One region of the Lysobacter sp. Soil_C_15 genome, then DNA from elsewhere that is predicted to be linked to it. Evidence: riboswitches for the same ligand, from Rfam matches in the RefSeq annotation. Region 1 holds a riboswitch; each other region holds the start of a gene.
What was found. Region 1 has a riboswitch for cobalamin ahead of btuB (TonB-dependent vitamin B12 receptor). Riboswitches for the same ligand answer to the same signal wherever they lie in the genome.

Region 1 (2,195 bases):
TTCGCGTTCGGAACTGGTGGTGCCGCTGCTGCGCGGCGAGGAGCTGATCGGCGTGTTCGATCTCGACAGTCCGTTGCCGGAACGCTTCGACGCCGACGACCAAGCCGGCCTGGAAGCGATGGCCAGGATCTACCTGGAGTCGCTCGCATGAGCGCGGCCAAGATGCGCAACATCGGTCCCAAGAGCGCCGCCTGGCTGCGCCAGGTCGGCCTGCGCACCCACGAGGACCTGGCCGCGGTCGGCACGGTCGAAGCCTTCATGCGGGTCAAGCGCGCCGGCTTCAAACCGACCCTCAACCTGCTGTACGCGATCGAGGGCGCCCTGCTCGACTGCCACTGGCAGGAGATCAGCGAGGAGCGCCGGCAGGAACTGATCCTGGCCGCCGACGCCGCCACCGCGCTGCTGCCGGCGCCGCGCAACAAGCCGGCCGCCGCTCCGGTGCGCACCACCGTGCACGCCGACGAGGGCTACGAGACCGGCGCCGGCTTCGCCGCGGCCGGCGAGCGCGACGACGGCCACGGCGACGGTTTCGACCGCGACGGCGGTGCCGATGAGCGCGGCGAGCGCGCCGAAGACGGCGAGCGCGACTGAGCCGGGGCGGCCGCCTTCATTCGAACGCCCCCCCCCCCTGCCCTGCCGCCGCCGATCCGGGGCGATGCCGCCGCGCGGGCAATGGGCCGGGCGGCTCCCTTTCGGACCGCCCGTTCGGACAGCCCGCCCGCCATCGCGTAGAATCCGCCCCGCTTCGAGGTGACCCCACGGCCGACCGCCACGGGGTTGAAACGGGAAGCCGGTGACGCGCCCGGGCCGACGGATCTTCCGCCGGCGCCGCGCCCAGTCCGGCACTGCCCCCGCAACGGTAAGCGAGCCAGGTCGCGGCCTGCGCCACTGTGCGATGCACGGGAAGGCGCCGCGACCGGAAGCCGGCACGGCCGGCTTCGCCCGCGAGTCCGGAGACCGGCCTTGAGGCACCATCGGTTGCGATGCGGAGGGCGTCGCGGCACGGCCGCCGTTCTCGCGCGCCCGTCGTCGTCCGCCTCCTCCCCCGCCGCCTCCTTCGCCGTTTTGACGCGCGCCGATGCGCGCGTCGTGGAGCTTTGCCATGCGTGCCCTGAATCTGTCCTTCGCCATCGCCTGCGCGCTCGCGCTGCCGGCCACCGCCCTCGCCGCGCCCGCGGGCGAGGCCACCGATCTCGACGAGGTCGTGGTCACCGCCAACCGCACCGCGGTCAGCGTCAACGACGCCCTGAGCCCGGTGGAAGTGCTGACCCGTACCGAGATCGAGCGCAGCCAGGCCCGCGACCTCAACGACCTGCTGCGCGGCCGCGCCGGCATCTCGCTGTCCAACCAGGGCGGCGCCGGCAAGCTCAGCACCCTGTTCCTGCGCGGCAGCGAATCCGACCACGTGCTGTTCCTGGTCGACGGCATCCGCATCGGCTCGCCGACCTCCGGCCTGGCCTCGCTGCAGGACCTGCCGCTGGCGCTGATCGACCGGATCGAAATCGTCCGCGGCCCGCGCTCGAGCCTGTACGGCGCCGACGCCATCGGCGGCGTGATCCAGGTGTTCACCCGCCGCGAGCGGCAGGGCTTCGCTCCGCGCGTCCACGTCGGCGGCGGCAGCAACGGCGCGATCGAGTTCGGCAGCGGTTTCGGCGGCCGCAGCGGCCGCGGCTGGTTCGGCGCCGACTACAGCTTCCGCAAGACCCAGGGCATCGATGCCTGCCGCGGCGCCGGTTTCCCGGTGTTCGCCGGCTGCTTCACCGACGAACCGGACCGCGACGGCTACGAAAGCCACGCGCTGTCGCTGCGCGGCGGGATCGATCTCAACGAGCAGTGGAGCATCGAAGGCCAGGCGCTGCGCGCCGAAGGCCGGAACGACTACGACGGCAGCTTCGTCAACTACTCGCAGACCGTGCAGCAGGTGATCGGCGGCAAGGTCCGCTGGCGCCCCAGCGAGACCGTCAACGTGCAGCTGGTCGCCGGCCGCAACGTCGACAGTTCGGACAATTTCCTCGGCTCGCTGCCGATGGGCTTCTTCAGCACCGACCGCGACAGCGCCAGCTTGCAGGCCGACTTCGCCGTCGCCGACGGTCACGTGCTGACCGCCGGCTTCGATTGGCTGCGCGACCGCGTCGACAGCGACACGATCTACGACGAGGCCGAGCGCGACAACAAGGCCGGCTTCGTCCAGTACC
Region 2 (2,195 bases), on a different contig from region 1:
GCCCCACAGCACGCTGCCGGTGGTCTTGCCGCCGAACTGGCTGTCCTCGTCGCGGCGCAGGCTGGCCTGCACGGCGTGGGCGCCGAAGTCCTGCTGCCACTGGCCGAAGGCGCCGCGCAGGATCCGGCTGTCGCGGGCGTAGGCGACGTTGCTGTCGATCCGGTCGCGCTGCCAGTCGAAGCCCAGGCTCAACAGGCCCGGCCCGAGGCCGAGGTCGGCCTGCAGCGAGCCCAGCTCGCGCCGGGTTTCGAAGGTGCTGGAGTACTTGCCGTTGCGATAGGCCTCGCTGAGATCTTCGCTGCGCCCGGCGCTGGCGCTGAAGCCGACGCGCTCGCTGGGTCGATAGCGCAGCTTGGCGCCGAGCACCTGTTGCACGCTGTCGGCCTGGTTGTTCTGGCTGCCGTCGTATTCGTTGTAGGCCTCGGCGCGGAACGCGCGCGCCTCGGCCTCCCAACGTTCGTCGAAACGGTAGCCGCCCTGCACGGTCAGCGACTGGTTGCGATAGCCGTCGCGATCGGGCGAGTGGGTGAAACAGCCGGCGCCGCGCGGCGCCGGCTTGCCGCGGCAGGCGTTGATGCCGTCGGTGTCTTCGTGCGCGGCGTTGACCGAATACCAGCCGCGCTCGCCCTTGCCGGCCACGCCGGCGCTGGCTCGGTGGGTCTGGTAGCTGCCGATCGCGGCGCTGAAGCTGGGCGCGAACGCGCCCTGCGGGCGGCGGGTGAACACCTGGATCACCCCGCCCAGGGCTTCGGAGCCGTACAGACTGGAGAACGGCCCGCGCACGATCTCGACCCGCTCGATCTGCTCGACCGGAATGTCCTGCAGCGCGGTGCCGCCGCTGGTCGCCGAACCGAGCTTGATGCCATCGACCAAGACCAGCACGTGGTCGGATTCGGTGCCGCGCAGGAACAGCGACGTCTGCTTGCCGGCGCCGCCGTTGTTGGCCAGCGACACGCCGGGCGCGCCGCGCAACAGGTCCGGCAGCGAGGTCGGCTGGCGCCGCTCGATCTCGGCGCGGTCGATCACCGTCACCGCGGCGAGGGTGGCGTCCTGGGTCTGGGCGGTGCGGGTGGCGGTGACCACGACCTGGTCGAGATCGACCGCAGCGGGCGCGGCGAGGGCCAGCGCGGGAGCGGCGAGCACGCCGCCGGCGAAACACAGGGAAGCAAGACGCAGGCGTGGGGCGCAGCAAGGCAAAGTCACAGGCGGTCTCCAGGGCCGCGCTCTCCCGCGCGGCCGTGATCGGTCGTGACAGAAGGCGGAAACGGCCAGGAGACGGCGCACGCGCGCCTTCGCCCCGAGACCGGCCCACCGCCTGTCGGTTCGCGCTCCGGGCCGGTCTCCGGGCTCGCGAGCCGATCCGGTCCTGTGCGGAACCGGCATCGCGTACCGCGCCTTCCCGTGTCGGAACACAGTGGCTGCGTGCGGTACGTCTACTCGCCTACCGTTGCGGGGGCAGCTCCGGCTTGGCCGCCTGCGAGGCAGACGACGACCGGATTCCCGTTTCAATCGCCGGCGAATGTGCCGGCGATCACCTTGAGCGCGGGCATCTTAACAGTCGGGCCCGGTGGCGACGCCAGCGTATGGGGGCGCTGGGCCCGAATGAGCGACGCCGTATCGGGCAACGGCGACCGGGCGGAACGCCGAATCGGCACCAATATGTGTTTCGTGGCCCGATACCACTTTTGGACTATTGCCGATAGTCGGACTTTGGCGGCTTTATTGACCGATTGTTATGCGCGTGTTAAATGCAATGACATCGCTGTCAATCCCTCAAGGAGTCGCCATGCACGTCCGCCGTACCCCCGCCGGCCCGCGCCATCCCCTGGCCCTGGCTCTGCTGCTCGCTCTCGCTGTCCCGGCTTATGCGCAGGACGCGCCGCAAAGCGACGCCAAGACGCTCGACCAGGTGATCGTGACCGGCACCCGCGTGTCCGACCGCACCGTCGCCGAATCGACCGCGCCGATCGACATCATCACCCCCGAAACCCTCGAGGCCACCGGCACGGCGGAGCTGGCGACCGCGCTGTCGCGCGCCCTGCCCTCGCTGAACTTCCCGCGTCCGGCGATCACCGACGGTACCGATGCGGTGCGCCCGGCGCAGCTGCGCGGCCTGGCCCCGGACCAGGTGCTGGTGCTGGTCAACGGCAAGCGCCGCCACACCACCGCGCTGATCAACCTCAACGGCAGCCAGG
Region 3 (2,195 bases), on a different contig from region 1:
GATGTCGCGCGCCTTGACCTTCTTGGTCGCCAGGCCGGCGGCTTCGGCGGCGCGGTAGGCGCGCTCGAACGCCTCGCCCCACAGGTCGGTCAGCTGCGGCACCTTGGCCGGGTCGAACAGCGACCAATCGCCGTCGGCTTCGACCCGGCGCATGAATTCGTCCGGAATCCAGTTGGCCAGGTTGAGGTTATGGGTGCGGCGCGCTTCGTCGCCGGTGTTGTCGCGCAGTTCGAGGAATTCCTCGACGTCGGCGTGCCAGGGCTCCAGATACACGCAGGCCGCGCCCTTGCGCTTGCCGCCCTGGTTGACCGCGGCGACCGAGGCGTCGAGGGTCTTCAGCCACGGCACGATGCCGTTGGACAGGCCGTTGGTCGAGCGGATCAGCGAGCCGCGCGAACGGATCCGGGTATAGCTCAGGCCGATGCCGCCGCTGAACTTGCTCAGCTTGGCCACGTCCATGTAGCGCTTGTAGATCGCTTCCAGCGAATCGTCCGGCGAGTCCAGGAGGAAGCAGCTCGACAGCTGCTCGTGGGTGGTGCCGGCGTTGAACAGGGTCGGCGAGGACGGAATGTAGTCGAGCTGGGCCATGCGCCGGTACAGCGCCAGGGCGTCGCCGACGTCCTCGCTGAGCGCGCAGGCGATGCGCAGGAAGAACTGCTGCGGGGTCTCGATCACGGTGCGCGCGGTCGGGTGGCGCAGCAGGTAACGGTCGTAGAGGGTGCGCAGGCCGAAGTAATCGAAGCGGGCGTCCAGGCCGCGGTCGATCGCGTCGTTGAGCTTGCGCGCATGGGCCTGGACGAATTCGAGCAGGCGCTGGTTGATCAGGCCGAGCTCGTGGCCGCGCTGGATCGACTGCGAGAAAGCGTGGATCTCGACTCCGGCGACTTCCTTCTCGATCACCCCGGCCAGCAGGCGCGCGGCGAGGCGGCCGTACTCGGGCTCCTCGGCGGTCAGCAGGGCGGCGGTGCGGATCGACAGTTCGTCGAGTTCGCGGGTGGTCGCGCCGTCGTACAGGCCGGAGATGGTGCGGGTGGCCACGCGCATCGGGTCGACCGAGTACAGGCCTTCGCCGCAGCGGGTCACCGCGCGCACGATCTTGTTCAGGTCGACCGGTTCGCGGCGGCCGCTGCGCTTGGTCACGCTCATGGTGAGGTTGGCCGCGGGCGGCGTCAGGGCGAAGCCGGGCGCGGCGGAGGCGTCCTGGCGGGTCGGGGCGGCGCCGGCGGGGGCGGCGGCGACGGAAGGATCGGTGGCGAGCGTGGTCATGGGCGTCTCCGGGGCATGGGCGCACGGGTCGCCGTCCTTCCCGCGAAGGGCGGCGTGCGGAAAGCGCGGACGCGCCATCGCGACGGGCCGCGCGCGCGGCGTCGCCGATGGCACGGCCGTGCCCCCGCGGGCGCGGAAACTCGGGAGCGTGCTGGCAGGGTGTCGCACGCGCCGAGACGGGCGCGGCCCGTTCCGCGCATGGCGCCGAAACGGACGGACGCGGCGGCGGCGAGGCCCTCGCGTTGCGACACCGGCCGTCTTCCCCCGAAGACTCCTGGGCCGGTACCGCGCGGTGTGCAGGCGCGCGGCTGTCGGCAGGTCTTCGGGCTCGGGACTTGAGAGCGAGAAAAGAGCGCAGAGAAGCGAGGAGTGAGTAAAGCCCTTGGGGCCGCTTGTCTCACTTCTCGCTGCTCTGCGCTCCACTCCTCGCTCTTGCCTACTAAGGCCGCTTCCCAGGCGCTCCGCCCAGTGCCATGACCCGTTCGTTTCCCATACCGCTGCGGGGCAGCGCCGGCTTCGGGCGGCGTCCAACGCCTTGCCCCTACCGGCTTCCCTTTTCGGCCGATCTCGCGACCGGCACCGACGGGCACAACATAGTGTGGTTCGCTCGATCCGTCAACGCGATATATGGTGAGGCAGTGAGATGCGAGGAGAGTCAAGCCCCTTAATCGCCAAGCCCGGCATGGTGTAACGTGCGCGCCATAAGGACCGGGAAAGCGTGATGGAATCACTACTCGTGTTGCTGGCGCTGGCGGTGCTGCTGGTGCCGGTCTTGCTCGTGGTCGCCCTGGTCCAGATCGCCGGGCTGAAGTCGCGGGTGAGCGAACTGGAGCGCGTGCTGACCGGCCTGCGCAGCCAGGCCGAGACGCGCGAACCGACCCTGGCCGAACGCATGGCGGGCGAAGCGCCGCCGCGGCCGGTCCCGGCCA

Region 2: it holds a riboswitch for cobalamin, as region 1 does, so the genes downstream of both, btuB (TonB-dependent vitamin B12 receptor) here and btuB (TonB-dependent vitamin B12 receptor) in region 1, are expected to answer to the same signal.
Region 3: it holds a riboswitch for cobalamin, as region 1 does, so the genes downstream of both, AC3A57_RS20495 (ribonucleoside-diphosphate reductase subunit alpha) here and btuB (TonB-dependent vitamin B12 receptor) in region 1, are expected to answer to the same signal.

What each region holds. Positions count from the first base shown of each region.
Region 1 covers NZ_JBDGIR010000005.1:298,892-301,086, reverse strand. The annotation lists gene AC3A57_RS14145 (GAF domain-containing protein) at 1-151, shown strand, start outside; gene AC3A57_RS14140 (TfoX/Sxy family protein) at 148-591, shown strand; cobalamin riboswitch at 732-980, shown strand; gene btuB (TonB-dependent vitamin B12 receptor) at 1,103-2,195, shown strand, end outside.
Region 2 covers NZ_JBDGIR010000008.1:18,976-21,170, forward strand. The annotation lists gene btuB (TonB-dependent vitamin B12 receptor) at 1-1,176, opposite strand, end outside; cobalamin riboswitch at 1,317-1,554, opposite strand; gene AC3A57_RS17610 (TonB-dependent receptor plug domain-containing protein) at 1,787-2,195, shown strand, end outside.
Region 3 covers NZ_JBDGIR010000011.1:45,113-47,307, reverse strand. The annotation lists gene AC3A57_RS20495 (ribonucleoside-diphosphate reductase subunit alpha) at 1-1,146, opposite strand, end outside; cobalamin riboswitch at 1,563-1,865, opposite strand; gene AC3A57_RS20490 (DUF2339 domain-containing protein) at 1,988-2,195, shown strand, end outside.